3 regions of the Chitinolyticbacter meiyuanensis genome follow, and region 1 is predicted to be linked to each of the others. Evidence: predicted binding sites of a transcription regulator. Region 1 holds the regulator's gene; each other region holds the start of a gene.
The links. The regulator FliA, encoded in region 1, starts transcription of late flagellar genes. The targets are predictions, from matches to a motif close to GCTAAAGNTNNNNNNNNNNCNGCCGATAAT.
Positions count from the first base shown of each region.

Region 2: flgM (flagellar biosynthesis anti-sigma factor FlgM) is a predicted target of FliA. The motif match lies at 2,063-2,092, and genes of this name have one in related genera.
Region 3: FLM21_RS21525 (flagellin N-terminal helical domain-containing protein) is a predicted target of FliA. The motif match lies at 1,944-1,973, and genes of this name have one in related genera.

Region 1 covers NZ_CP041335.1:1,343,031-1,347,882, reverse strand. Annotated here, with positions in the region: gene FLM21_RS06445 (ABC transporter ATP-binding protein) at 1-649, shown strand, start outside; gene FLM21_RS06440 (MlaD family protein) at 646-1,686, shown strand; gene FLM21_RS06435 (ABC-type transport auxiliary lipoprotein family protein) at 1,683-2,276, shown strand; gene FLM21_RS06430 (RNA polymerase sigma factor FliA) at 2,308-3,054, shown strand; gene FLM21_RS06425 (flagellar motor protein) at 3,057-3,797, shown strand; gene FLM21_RS06420 (lysophospholipid acyltransferase family protein) at 3,914-4,657, shown strand; gene FLM21_RS06415 (type 1 glutamine amidotransferase domain-containing protein) at 4,661-4,852, opposite strand, start outside.
Region 2 covers NZ_CP041335.1:3,100,112-3,104,963, reverse strand. Annotated here, with positions in the region: gene FLM21_RS14695 (Tex family protein) at 1-216, shown strand, start outside; gene FLM21_RS14690 (DUF2845 domain-containing protein) at 253-564, opposite strand; gene FLM21_RS14685 (C40 family peptidase) at 702-1,217, shown strand; gene FLM21_RS14680 (flagella synthesis protein FlgN) at 1,238-1,723, opposite strand; gene flgM (flagellar biosynthesis anti-sigma factor FlgM) at 1,716-2,003, opposite strand; gene fliW (flagellar assembly protein FliW) at 2,219-2,638, shown strand; gene FLM21_RS14665 (acetyl-CoA carboxylase carboxyltransferase subunit alpha) at 2,756-3,724, shown strand; gene tilS (tRNA lysidine(34) synthetase TilS) at 3,693-4,852, shown strand, end outside.
Region 3 covers NZ_CP041335.1:2,631,405-2,636,256, reverse strand. Annotated here, with positions in the region: gene FLM21_RS12515 (glycosyltransferase) at 1-1,849, shown strand, start outside; gene FLM21_RS21525 (flagellin N-terminal helical domain-containing protein) at 2,045-3,655, shown strand; gene FLM21_RS12505 (flagellar protein FlaG) at 3,741-4,127, shown strand; gene fliD (flagellar filament capping protein FliD) at 4,192-4,852, shown strand, end outside.

The sequences.
Region 1 (4,852 bases):
GCTCGGTGGCTCCGGCTGCGGCAAGTCCACGCTGCTCAAGCACCTGATCGGGCTGGAGCATCCGGCTGCCGGCCGCATCTGGCTGAACGGCCAGGAGCTGACCGAGGCGACCGGCGAAGCCCGCCGCGCCATCCTCGCCTCGTTCGGCGTGGCCTATCAGGCCGGTGCGCTGTTCGGCTCGATGAGCGTGCTGGAGAACGTGATGCTGCCACTCGCCGAGCATACCGCGCTCGATGCACCGGCGCGCGAGCTGGTCGCACGGCTCAAGCTCCGGGAAGTGGGGCTCGAGCAATACGCCGACTACGCGCCGGCCAATCTGTCGGGCGGCATGCAAAAGCGCGCCGCCATTGCCCGCGCGCTGGCGCTCGATCCGGCCATCATCTTTCTCGATGAACCCTCGGCCGGGCTCGATCCGATCACTTCGAGCGAGCTCGATGCGCTGATCCTGCGGCTGGCACGGGCATTGCACCTGACCTTCGTCGTGGTGACACACGAGCTTGCCAGTATTTTCGCCATTGCCGACCGCGGCCTGATGCTGGATAAACAGGAAAAAGGCATCATCGCCGTCGGCAAACCCGCCGACTTGCGTGATCATCACCCCGATCCCCGCGTGACCCGCTTCTTTCGCCGCGGTGAGGAGACCGTTTGAGCCAAGCCAAGACTCCCTATTTCCGCCTCGGGCTGTTCATCGTCATCGGCCTCGCCATTGGCGCGGTGCTGTTCGTCGCCTTCGGCGCCGGCCGCTGGTTCGCCAGCACCATCACGCTGGAGACCTACTTCGACGAATCGGTGCAGGGGCTCGACGTCGGCTCGCCGGTGAAATACCGCGGCGTGGCACTCGGCACCGTCAGCAAGATCGGCTTCACCGGCAACAAATACGATCACGAGCGCGGCCAACCGCAATACGTGCTGGTGGAAATGGAACTCAAGCCCGATCGCTTCCAGGCTGGCGGCGGCGACGTGCCGGACCAGGGTCTGCTTGATCGCCAGATCGAGCGCGGCCTGCGGGTGCGGCTGGCCCCACAGGGCCTTACCGGCACCAACTATCTGGAAATCGACTACGTCGACACCAAGAGCAACCGACCACTGCCGATCGGCTGGAAGCCCGATGCGCTTTATATTCCCTCCGCCCACAGCGCGGTGGCGCAGATCATGGAAGCCGCGCAGAACCTGATCACCAAGACGCAGAACCTCGACATCGAGGGCACGGTCGCCCGGCTGAACAAGCTGCTCGACACCGCCGAGCGCCAGCTCGGCGACGTCCCGTTCAAGGATCTGGCTGCTTCGCTGCTGCGTGTGAGCGAACGACTGGAGAAAGTGCCCACCGACCAGATCGGCAAGGATGCGCAATCGCTGCTGGTGGAGCTGCGCGCCACCAACGCCAGCCTGCAGCAACTGGTGGCCGACCCGGCGTGGCAGCGTGCCGCCAGCGACGTCGCCGCTGCCGCCCAGGGCGCGAAGAGCGTGCTGAACGATCCAGCGCTGCCGCGCACGCTGCAACATCTTGAGCGGGTAACCAGCCGGCTCGATGCTCTCGTCGGCAGTCGCGACGACGAACTGGCCGACACGCTGGACAACCTGCATGCCATCAGTACCGAGCTGCGAACACTGACCGAACGCGCCCGCCACAACCCGGCCGGCCTGCTGTTCGGTGCCGATCCTACTCCCTATCCGCTGCCCCGATGATGCGCCTCGCCTGCCTCTGCCTTGCCGCCTTCCTCACCGCCTGCGCCGGCAATCCGCCTGCCGAATCGCACTACCGCGTCGAGGCCGAGCGCAGCGGCACCGCCGCCAGCGCGCCCCGCTTTGCCGGCAAGCTGCGCATTGCGCCGCTGCGCGCCGCCGAAGGCTATCGCGACTGGCGCTTCGTCTATCGCGAAACAGACTACCGCTATGCCAGCGACCCGTATCGCGGCTTTGTCGCGCCACCGGCCCAGCTCGTCACCGAGCGGCTGAGCGCCTGGATCGCTGCCAGCGGCCTGTTCGGCGAAGTGCTGGGCGCGCAGCTCGATGCCGTCGACTGGACGCTGGCCGGCCGGCTCGACGCACTGTACGCCGACCTGCGCCCGAACGGCGAACGCCAGGTCGTGGTGCGACTCAATCTGGTACTGAGTCGGGACGGCCAGTTGCGCGACAGCCGTAACATCACCGCCGCAGCGCCGATCAGCAGCATGGATGGCGATGGCATCGCCGCTGCCGCCGATGCCGCGCTCGGCAACGCGTTCCGCCAGTACGAAGCCGCACTCGCCCTCACAGACCCGGCGCTTTCCCGCTAAACTGGAGCTGCCCCCTTACAGCCACCCCGGAATGCCCTCACCCCGCGCCATCCATCTCTACCGCCAGACCCAGGCCTCCACCGAGGACGATCGCGTCAGCGCGCATGCGCCGCTGGTCAAGCGCATCGCCTACCACATGGTGTCGCGCCTGCCGGCCAGCGTGGACGTGGAAGACCTGATCCAGGTCGGCCTGATGGGATTGATGGAGGCATCGCGCAATTTCGATCCGGCCGCCGGCGTGCAGTTCGAGACCTTCGCCACCCAGCGCATCCGCGGCGCCATGCTCGACGAGCTGCGCCAGGCCGACTGGATGCCGCGCCAGGCGCGGCGCAACATGCGCGAGATCGAACAGGAAATCCACAAGCTGGAGCAGACGCTGGGCCGCGCGCCCAGCGAGGGCGAGGTCGCCCAGGGGCTGAACCTGCCGCTGGCCGAATATCAGGCGCGCCTGGCGGACGCCCGCGGCCACCAGCTCGTCTACTACGAGGATTTCGGCGACGACGGCGACAACGACCAGCTCGACCACTACACCGCCGACGAGCGCGCCAATCCATTCGAGCAGTTGTCCGACGCCGGCTTTCGCGACGTGCTGGTCGAGGGCATTTCGGCGCTGCCGGAACGTGAACAGCTGGTGATGTCGCTCTATTACGACGAAGAACTCAACCTCAAGGAAATCGGCGCCGTCCTCGGCGTCTCCGAATCGCGCGTATGCCAGCTCCATAGCCAGGCCATCGCGCGCTTGCGGTCCCGACTCACCGATTGGCTGAGCCCCACATGAACATGGACAAGACCAGTATCTTCGGCCTGCTGCTGGGCCTGATCGCCATCGTGGCCGGACAGGTGCTCGAAGGCGGCCACATCGCTTCGCTGGTACAGCCGACGGCGTTCCTGATCGTGATCGGCGGCACCATCGGCGCGGTGATGCTGCAAAGCCGGGCCACCGACTTCATCGCCGGCGTGAAGCTCGGCAAATGGGTGTTCGTGCCACCACAGCATGATTTCCGCCAGGTGCTGAACGTGATGGTGAACTGGGGGCAGCAGGCGCGGCGTGGCGGCTTGTTGGCGCTGGAGGCCTATGTTGCCGGTGAGAAGGACCCGTTCGTACGGCGCGGCCTGCAGATGCTGGTCGATGGCGCCGAGCCGGACATGATCCGCCGTGCGCTGGAGCTCGACATCGACGCCTACGAAGAGCGCGCCCGCGCCGCCGCCAAGATCTGGGAATCCGCCGGCGGCTATGCACCCACCATCGGCATTATCGGCGCGGTGATGGGGCTGATCCATGTGATGGAGAACCTGTCCGATCCGTCCAAGCTCGGCGCCGGCATCGCCGTGGCCTTCGTCGCCACCATCTACGGCGTCGGCTCGGCCAACCTGATCTTCTTGCCGATCTCCACCAAGCTCAAACACCATATCGCCAGCGAAACACGCCGCCGCGAAATGCTGCTCGAAGGCCTCGTCACCATCGCCAACGGCGAAAATCCGCGGATGCTGGAAAGCAAGCTGGCCGGCTTCCTGCACTGAGGGCGTCGTCGGCGGGCTTCGCTGAGCGTTGAAGGCCCAGGTCCGGCTCCAACGGCGGTCACCGGCACGGCGGGACCGATGCATGCGGCACACCAGACCGCGCCAGGGGGATCAATATGTTGTGGCTGCTCGCTCGTTTTCGCCTGTTCGTCGCCTGGATCGATCTCGTGTTGTTCACGCTGCTGATGGTGTTGCTGGCGCTGCTGCCGCTGTCCTGGCTGGGCTGGTATCCACGGCTGTTCCACGCGTGGTGCCGCTGCTTCGTGCGTGCGCTGAACGTGGAATTGCGCTTGCACCAGCACCATGCTCGGCCATTGCCGCGCCACTACATCCTGATCGCCAATCACCCGTCGGCGTTCGAGGATGTCGGCATCCCCGCGCTGTTTCCGGTAGTGAGCCTCGCCAAGATCGAGGTGCGCGACTGGTGGCTGGTCGGCCGTATCGCGGCAGCAGCCGGCACGCTGTTCGTGCAGCGCGAAAGCAAGGATTCGCGCCAGGCCGCGCAGGCCGCGCTGATCGATGCCGTCCGCGCCGGGCATAACGTCGCGCTCTACCCGGAAGGCGGCTGCAAGGGCCGCCGGCTGTGGGATCACTTCCTCTATGGCGCCTTCACCGTCTCGCTGGAAACCGGCGTGCCCATCGTGCCGGTGTTCCTGCACTACGAGGCGCAACAGGCGTTCGAATGGGCCGAGGGCGAGACGCTGCTGCAGAAGATCTGGCACATCGTCACCAGCCCCAACCCGGTCGCCAACTACCACGTGTTCGACGCATTCGATCCGGCCGAATTCGCCGACCGCGAGGCTTATAGCAGCCACGTCTACCACTGCTACCAAGCCTGGCAGCAGCGCTTCCTCGAGTAATCCTTATTCGGCGAGTGCCGCCAGCAGCAGCTCGACCACCTGCTTGGATGACTGTGGATTCTGCCCGGTGATGAACTGGCCATCACGCACGGCAAAGGCCTGCCAGTTGGCGGCCGGCTGGAAATCCGCGCCCAGTTCGCGCAAGCGCGATTCGAGCAGGAACGGCATCAGCGCCGTCAGGCCCACGGCCGCTTC
Region 2 (4,852 bases), 1.8 Mb from region 1:
GGCGACGTGGTCAAGGTCAAGGTGTTGGAAGTGGACATCAAGCGCCGCCGCGTGGCGCTGACCATGCGCCTGACCGACAGCGCACGTGAGCATGCCGGCAGCGGCGATACGGCCCGTGTGCCAGCCAACCGCAACCAGCAAAAAGCCGTGGCGCGCCAGCCGGAGCAGCAGGGCGCCATGGCGGCCGCGCTGGCCAGCCTCAAGCTCAAGCGCTGAGTGGGTGGGAGCGGGCTTGTCCCGCTCCACCATCGGCTAGTAGTCGTAGTCGATGCGCTTGAGCTCGCCATCCTCGAAACGAAGCCGTGCAGCAAACTGGTTGCTGCCGCGATCATAGCTCCAGCGCTGGACCTCGATGCTACCCACCTGATCAGTCTCGCCTCGGCGATTGGTGGCGAAGACCGGCTCGATGCTGGTGCTGCGCGTCTGTGGCGCGCCGCAGCGCTCGAGCACGCGGCTGGTGCTGTCACCAACCTGCACCAGCAGGTTGCCGCAGCGCAGGTTGTCGTCGGCCAAGGCGGGCATTGCGCACACGGCAATTAGCAGCGCGAATTGCTTGATGTTCATGAAGGGCTCCTGAAAGACACGCCATCATCAACGATGCAGCGCCATTCCGGTTGGCACCGATTGTCGATTTTTGCGCCTTCGTTCAAGCTTGCTTCGCATTGGCCGATGTTGAACACAAGGCCACACACGGAGACCGCATGCTCGATCGCACCCTTTGCCTGACCGCCGCGTTGCTGCTTGCCGCATGCTCGTCCGCGCCGACGCGGACTGCCAAGCCTTCCCGGCCCAGCCAGCCGACGCCATCGATCAGCCAGATCGCCGTGGATTCGGCACAGCGCCAGGAGGTGTTGCTGTATGCGCTGGGGCTATTGGATGTCGGCTATCAGTTTGGTGGCAAGAACCCGGAAGCCGGGCTCGATTGCAGTGGCATGGTGCGCTTCATCTACCAGAATGCCGTCGGGCTCAGCCTGCCGCACAATGCCGCGCAGATCGCACAGCTGGCGCGACCGGTGGCGCGTGGCGATCTGGCAGCGGGTGACCTGGTGTTCTTCAACACGCTGGGTCGGCCGTTCTCGCACGTCGGGGTTTATATCGGCGATGGGCGTTTTGTCCACGCGCCATCGAGCGGCGGCAAGGTCAAGGTGGAAACGCTGGAAAAACGCTACTTTGCCGATCGATTCGAAGGGGGCCGCACGCTGTTCGCGGCCAAGTAGGCGATTCGTTTGAACAGGCCCTAGGCCTTGTCGAAGGCGGAGCCACCGCCAAGCGGCCGGATACGGCCATCCTCGCCATAGAGCTGCGGCGTTTCACGGGTTTGCGACAGTTCGGCAATCAGGCGGTCGTTGAGATTACGGCGAGTTTCGATCAGCCGGCCGTTACTGGCATTGCGCACCCGGGCCGCCTGACTCAGCCTGCGGATGCGTTGCCATTGCGCCGCGATATCGGCATCGAAACCGGCCAGCGCTTCATCCAGCAGGTGCGCAGGGGTGAGAGGCATGCCGGCGTAGTCGGCAAAGGCGCGAAACGCTTGGAAGCGGGCTTCGAGCTGGCTGCTGGCGGTGAGTTTGTCCTGGGCGATCTGCGCCAGGGTATCGATGCGGGCGTGGGTGAGAACCTGCTCTTCCTGCTCGAGCAAGGCATTGAAGCGATCGAGTGCCTGTTCGAGGTCTTCCAGCAAGGCCGCCAGCTGCGGGCGGCCCGGCACTGCGGCATCAATCACGCAGCAGTTCCTCGACGCTGGCGATCAGCTTGTCGGCGATGGCTTGCGGGCGCACCTGGAAGCGGCCTTCGGCGATGGCTTGGCGGATCGATTCGACCCGGGCTGCATCGAAGGTGCTGACACCTTCCTCGCCCTGGCCCATCTGCGCGGCCAGCGGATTCAGCGTCACGTTGTCGCTGGGCACACTGGCGGCTGGCGTGCCGGCCGGGGTAACGGTGCGTTCGCCGCTGCGCGGGGCGGGAGCCAGGGTGTTCTTGCCGGTGGACGGATCGATCTTCATGGGGACTACCTCTGGACGACGGCTGCAGTCCGACGTCTTTGAATAACGGGATTATGCCTAGTATCGGCTGACCCGGCGAAAACTTTAACGAATCAGCGTTTTATCAGTTCAGGCTAATGCAGTTGCCCCTGTCGCGCTTTGGCACGGCCGGTCCTTTCGCTATCCTGTGGGTATTCTAATGCACGGCCTCGTGGCCGGCGAGCCAAGGAGAAAGCATGCAAACCGTTCCGACCCGCTTTGGCGAACTCCAGATCGACCCCGATACCGTTCTGACTTTTCCACGCGGCCTGCCCGGCTTCGAAGGCTGCCAGCGCTACAAGCTGCTGCACGAGGACAAGCCCGATCCCAAGGTGCTGTGGCTGCAATCGCTCGATGAACCCGATCTGGTGCTGAGCGTGGTATCGAGCGAATTGCTCGGGCTCAACTACCAGATCCAGCTGTCCGACGACGAATGCGCGCAGATCGATCTGCAACCGGGCGACGAGGTGACGTTGCTGCTGATCCTGGCGCGCCCCGAGGCCGATGGCGACATCCGTGCCAATACCGTCTCACCGCTGGTGCTGAATGCCCGCTCACGGCTGGGGCTGCAGAAGGTCGGCCTGCAGGCCGACATCGTGTTCCGCAACCCGGCCTGAAGCCATGCTGCCGCTCACGGTGCCCGGCTTGGGCACCCTCGGGCCTTGCTGTATGATTCGCAGATTTTTCGCCGCAGGCTCGCGGCCGGACAGCGCCGTCGGGCGGGGAAACAAGGCATGAAGACCACTTTTCTGGATTTCGAGCAGCCCATTGCGGAGCTCGAGGACAAGATCGAAGAACTGCGCTTCGTCCAGGACGATTCGGCCGTCGATATCTCGGTCGAGATCGGTCACCTGGAAAAGAAAAGCCAGGAGCTGACCAAGAGCATCTACGGCAAGCTCACCGCCGCGCAGATCTCGCAGGTGGCACGCCATCCGCAACGGCCGTATACGCTCGACTACATCAAGGCGCTGTGCACCGATTTCGAAGAGCTGCACGGTGATCGTGCCTATGCCGATGATCCGGCCATCGTCGGTGGCCTGGCCCGTTTCAACGGGCAGAGCGTGGTGGTGATCGGCCACCAGAAGGGGCGGGATACCAAGGATCGCCAGTATCGCAATTTCGGCATGCCGCGCCCCGAGGGGTATCGCAAGGCGCTGCGCCTGATGAAGCTGGCCGAGAAATTCAACCTGCCGGTGCTCACTTTCATCGATACGCCGGGTGCCTATCCCGGCATCGGTGCCGAGGAGCGCGGCCAATCCGAGGCGATCGGCCGCAACCTCTTTGAAATGGCCAAGCTGCGTGTGCCCATTGTCGCCACCGTGATCGGCGAAGGTGGCTCGGGCGGGGCGCTCGCCATTGCCGTGGCCGATACCGTGATGATGCTGCAGTACTCGACCTATTCGGTGATCTCGCCCGAAGGCTGCGCCTCCATCCTGTGGAAGACCGCCGAGAAGGCGCCCGATGCCGCCGAGGCCATGGGCATTACCGCGTCGCGCTTGAAGACGCTGGGCCTGATCGACAAGGTGATCAACGAGCCGGTTGGCGGCGCGCATCGCAATCACGCGCAGATGATGGCCTCGATGAAGAAGGCCATTACCGATGCACTCAAGCCCTTGCAGGAAAAATCGGTCGACGAGCTACTCGATAGCCGCTTCGAGCGCCTGATGGGCCATGGCAAGTTCAAGGAAGTTGCCGCAGCCTGATCTGGCCCACCGGGTGGCCGCCGTCCTGGCGGGCCATCCGCACTGCCGGCGCCTCTGCGTCGGCCTCTCCGGCGGGCTCGATTCCGTCGTCCTGCTGCACCTTCTGGCCTCGCTGCGCGACGCGTTCGGTTTTTCCCTGTCTGCTTTGCATGTCCATCACGGTCTCTCCGCCAAGGCTGATGACTGGGCGCGCTTTGCCGTCGACTTTGCCGGCTCGCTCGCTGTGCCGTGCACGGTACGGCGGGTGACGGTGGATGCAGCGGGGGTCGGTATTGAAGCGGGCGCGCGCGCTGCGCGCTATGCCGAGTTCGCCGCGGTGGTGGCTGATGCGGTGGTGCTGGCCCAGCATCGCGATGATCAGGCCGAAACCGTGCTGTTCAATGTCGTGCGTGGCGCGGGTCTTGCCGGTATTGCGGCTATGCCGATATTGCGGTCGTTGCAGCCAGGGCTCGATCTGCTGCGTCCCTTGCTCGATGTGCCGCGTGCCGTGCTGGCGGCGTACGCCGCAGTGCATGTGCTGGATTGGGTCGACGACGATAGCAATGCCGATCCGGCTTACGACCGCAATTATCTGCGCCTTGTCGCCATGCCGGTGCTGCGCCAGCGTTTCCCGGGAGTCGACGAAGGCCTGGCGCGGGCGGCCCGCCATGCCGCCGAAGCCGAGGCGCTGCTCGGCGAGTATGGCCGGCAGGATGTCGCGGCTTGCCTGAATGAAGCGGGTGGACTGGATCTGCATCGTGCGGCGCTGTTGGGCGAACTGCGGGCACGCCATGCGCTGCGCAGCTGGTTGCAGCAGCTCGGTGCCCGGCCGGACAAGCGGGCGTTCGATGCGCTCTGGCAGCAGCGCGGCACCGAGTCGCTGTGCTGGCACTGGCACGGCCTTATGCTGCGCAGCTATCGGGGTGCGTTGTATGTGGCGCCGGACGGCGTGCCAGCTGCGGCGATGCAGTCCTGCCCATTCCTGCCCTTGCAGAAGGTTCCACTTGAAGGGGGCGTGCTGCGCTGGCAGCGGGGCTGGGGCTTGCGTGAGTCGTTGTTGGTGCAGGGTGGGCTCGAACTCAGGCCGCGTAGCGGCGGCGAACGCCTGCGCGCGCGACCGGGCGGGCCGAGCCGAGCGCTCAAGCAGCT
Region 3 (4,852 bases), 1.3 Mb from region 1:
GCGCTATCAGCATGCAAGCCAGCCGCTGGTGTCGGTCATCCTGGTTGCACCGCGGGAGCTCGCCGCGCTGCAACGCTGCATCGAGCGGCTGGTCTCGGCCACCCGCTATCCGCACTATGAGCTGCTGGTGATCGACGCTCATGGCGATGTGCCGGCGCTGCGTGAATACCTGGTCGGCCTCGATGCGCTTGGCAACCCACGCCTGCGCACGTTTGCCAGCGACGACGCCTTCAACGATGCCGCCATCGTCAACGTGCTGGCCAGTCAGGCCAGCGGCGAATACCTGCTGTTGCTCGATGCCGGCAGCGAGATCGTCGGCGAAGACTGGATCGACTTGCTGCTCAACCACGCGCAACGCGCCGAAGTCGGCGTCGTCGGCGGCAAGCTGCTGGCGCCGGACGGCACAGTGGTCAAGGCGCTGCATATCCTGGGCCTGCATGGCGCAGCCAATAGCGCGTTCATCGGCATGCCACATGATGCCTACGGCTACATGAACCGCCTGCAGCTCGACCAGGACGGCTCCGCGGTCAGCCGTGGTTGCATGATGGTGCGTAAGCAGGTGTTCGACGAGCTGGGTGGTTTCGATGCGGCAGCGTTCCGCGATGGTCACGCCGATGTCGACTTCTGCCTGCGTGCGCACGCCGCCGGTTATCTGACGGTCTGGACACCGCGGGTGACCGCGGTGCAGACCTTGCCGGGCGATGCGCCGGGTGAGCCGGCGCGGGCCGCGTTGCTGCAGCGCTGGCTGCCGCGCCTGGCCGCCGATCCGGCCTACAACCGCAACCTCTTCCTGCATGGCAACGGCTTCGATCTGGAGCCGCGTGCGCAGTTGTCGTGGCGACCGGTAAGCTGGCGGCCGCTGCCGACGGTGCTGGCACACCCGGGCGATGCGATGGGCTGCGGCCAGTATCGCGTGATCCAGCCTTTCCTTGCGCAGCAGGAGGCACTGCAGATCGATGGGCATATCAGCTGGGAGCTGTTGCACCCGGTCGACCTGGCCCGGCTCGATCCGGACGTGTTGCTGTTGCAGCGCCAGATCACGGAGAACCAGATCGGTTTCATCGAGCAGTACAAGCGCTATTCGCGGGCTTTCAAGATCTACGAGCTCGATGACTACCTGCCCAACCTGCCGATGAAGAGCGCGCATCGCGCCCATATGCCCAAGGATGTGCTCAAGCAGATGCGCAAGGCGCTGTCGCTGGTTGACCGCTTCGTGGTATCGACTGCGCCGCTGGCCGAGGCGTACGCCGAGCTGAACCTGCATCGCGATATCCGCGTGATCGAGAACCGCCTGCCACCCAAGTGGTGGCGTGATCTGCAGAGCGAGCGACGCGTGGGCGCGAAGCCACGGGTTGGCTGGGGGGGCGGCATGAGCCATACCGGCGACCTGGAAGTGATCCACGACGTGGTCAAGGCGCTGGCGGACGAAGTGGACTGGGTGTTCTTCGGCATGTGCCCGGAAGTGCTCAAGCCCTATGTGCGCGAATACCACTCGGGCGTGCCGATCGAGCAATATCCGGCCAAGCTCGCCAGCCTGAACCTCGATCTCGCGCTGGCGCCGCTCGAACACAACCTGTTCAACGAGTGCAAGAGCAACCTGCGGCTGCTGGAATACGGCGCCTGCGGTTTCCCCACCGTCGCGACCGATATCGTCTGCTATCGCGGCGACTTGCCGGTGACGCTGGTGAAGAACCGCTTCCGCGACTGGGTGGAGGCCATCCGCAGTCATTTGCGCGATCTGGATGCCACGGCTCGGCAGGGCGATGCGTTGCGCGAAGCGGTGCTGCGCGACTGGATGCTGGAAGGCGAGCATCTCGTCGCCTGGCGGCAGGCCTGGCTGCCCGATTGAGCCGGACGGGACCATGCAAAGGCCGCCTCAATGGGCGGCCTTTGCACTTTGCGGATGCCGTTTGTAACGTCTGCAAAAAAAGTTGCGGGCAGCCCCTAAAGTTCATGCAGAGGTCGTCGATAACGGTTCCAAGGATCGAATGAATTCGCTCCGATGTAGTTTCTGAATACCGTTTTCTCTCGAGGAGAAACAGTCATGCAAGTCATTAACACCAACATTCCGTCGCTGAATTCCCAGCGCAACCTGAACAATTCCCAGACCAGCCTCAACACCTCGCTGCAACGACTCTCCTCGGGTCTGCGTATCAACAGCGCGAAGGATGATGCTGCCGGTCTGGCGATTTCTCAGCGTTTCACGTCGCAAATCCGCGGCATGGACCAAGCCACCCGCAACGCCAACGATGGCGTGTCGCTGGCGCAAACCGGTGAAGGCGCGCTGTCGCAAATGGGCGACATGCTGCAACGGATCCGCGAACTGGCCGTGCAGTCCGGCAACGCCACCAACTCGGCCAGCGATCGCGAAGCGATCAACGCCGAAGTGACGCAGCTGGTCTCGGAACTCGAGCGTACTGCCAACACCACCCAGTTCAACGGCCAGAAGCTGTTCGACGGCTCGTTCACCGCGGCAACCTACCAGATCGGTGCCAACGTCAACGAATCGATCACCGCGACGACCTCGAACCTGCGTACCAGCCAATACGGCACCTACCAGATCGGTAACGGTAACGGTACCGGCGCCAAGTCGATCAGCAACTTCGTGACTTCGGGCACCACCGTGTCTGCCGGCGCCACCGGTACCGTGAACGTGGACGGCGTGACCGTGGCCGCTAGCGGTACGTTCAGCATCAACGGCACCTCGATCTCGGTGTCGGGTACCGACATGGCGCGTGATATCGCCACCAAGATCAACCAGGCCAACACCGGCGTGCGCGCCACTGCCCGTACCGAGACCACGCTCTCGCTGGGTAGCGGTACCTTCACCCTGGCCCTGGCTTCGAAGTCCGATACCTTCCAGGCCGTGTCGTTCAACGTCTCCGATGCCAACAACAACGGCACCATCGAAGGCGACGAATACGCCCAGGCAATCTCGGCATTCAACTCCAAGTCGTCGCAGACTGGCGTGACCGCACAGCTCGAAACCTTCCAGGACAGCTCGGGTACCACGCAATACGGTATCAAGCTGGTGTCCGAAGATGGTTCGAACATCGCCATGACCTCGGCCAGCGGCGTAGCTAGCGGCTTCGGCGGCGACGTGAACGTGTGGAACTTCGATACCGCCAACTCCACCGGTTCGACCCAGTATCTGTCGAGCTCGACGGTGTACAGCGCCGGCGCAACCGGTTCGGTGCACTTCGGTGGCCAAGTGGTGCTGAACTCGTCCAACTCGTTCTCGGTGACGACCGACTCGGCCAGCTTCGCCTCGGGTGTGCTGTTCACCGGTGTCGACAACACCAGCGTGTTCGCCTCGGGTGCCTCGTACCAAGCCGATCTGAAGACTGTCGAGAAGCTGGATGTGTCGACCGTCGAAGGCGCTGCGCAAGCCCTGCGCACCGTCGATGACGCACTGACCACCATCAACGACCAGCGCGCCAAGTTCGGTGCCCTGCAATCGCGCTTCTCGGCCACCATCTCGAACCTGGCCACCACGTCGGAGAACCTCTCCGCCGCCCGTAGCCGGATTCTGGATGCAGACTTCGCTTCGGAAACCGCGAACCTGACCCGTGCGCAGATTCTGCAACAGGCCGGTACCGCGATGCTGTCGCAAGCCAACCAGCTGCCGCAACAGGTCCTCAGCCTCCTGGGCTAAGCCTGATAAGCTAGGCTAGTTCGCTGGCAAATCATGCCCCGGCCCGGTTAAAACCGCGCCGGGGCATTCCCTTGGGAGAGCCGTCATGCAAATATCCCCGATCCCCGCGCAGGCCAATTCCGGTCCGGCGCTTACCGAGCAGGCCAGCCGCCGGCCTGATTCCCAAACCAGTAGTGCCCAGGCCGCAGTGTCTGCGATTGCGGTTCCCAGCGATGCGGTGCAGGCCACCGATGCGATACAAAGCGGTGACGAGCTGAAGGATGCGGTGAAGAAGCTGAACGAAACCGCACAGGCCCTTTCCAACAGCAGCGCGCTGAATTTCTCGATCGACAACGACGTCAATGCGGTGGTGGTGAAGGTGGTCGACAGCAGCACCGATGAGGTGATCCGCCAGATCCCCAGCGAGGAAGCGATCGCGATCGCCAAGGCCATTGACCAGTTTCGCGGTCTGCTGATTAAAGAACAGGCCTGAATTGCCGATTTAAACAGCAAGCAGCTTTACCCGATTCATCCATTCAACAAGGCAGGACTGCACCATGGCATCGATTACATCATCAGGTTTGGGCTCGGGGCTGAACGTCAACGACATCATCTCCCAACTGATGGAGATCGAGAGCCAGCCGTTGACCAAGCTGCAGGACAAGGCCAAGGAAGCCCAGGCCAAGATCTCGGCCATCGGCACCTTGCAAGGCGCGCTATCGACGTTCCAGGGGCGCGTGCTGTCGTTGTCGAGCGCCAGCGCCTACAAGAGCCTCAAGGGCAGTCTGGCCGATACCACCATCGGTACCGTGAGCACCGCCGTCAACGCGCAGGCAGGTAGCTACAGCCTGGCGGTGACGCAGCTGGCGCAGGCGCACAAGCTGAAGTCGCAGTCGTTTTCCAGCGTCAATGCGCCGGTGGGCACTGGCTCCATGACGATCCAGTTCGGCACCTACGACGACAAGGGCACGTCGGGCAACGCGGCCGACGACACCTTCGAGGTCAACGGCGACAAAGGTGCCCTGACCATCGAGATCGACAGCACCAACAACACGCTGACGGGCCTGCGTGATGCCATCAATGCCAAGAAGGCGGGCGTGACCGCCACCATTGTCAACGATGGCAGCGGTTATCGCCTGTTGCTCTCGTCAAGTGACAGCGGCAAGGCCAACAGCCTCAAGATCACCACCGACGATGCCGATGGCAACGACACCGATA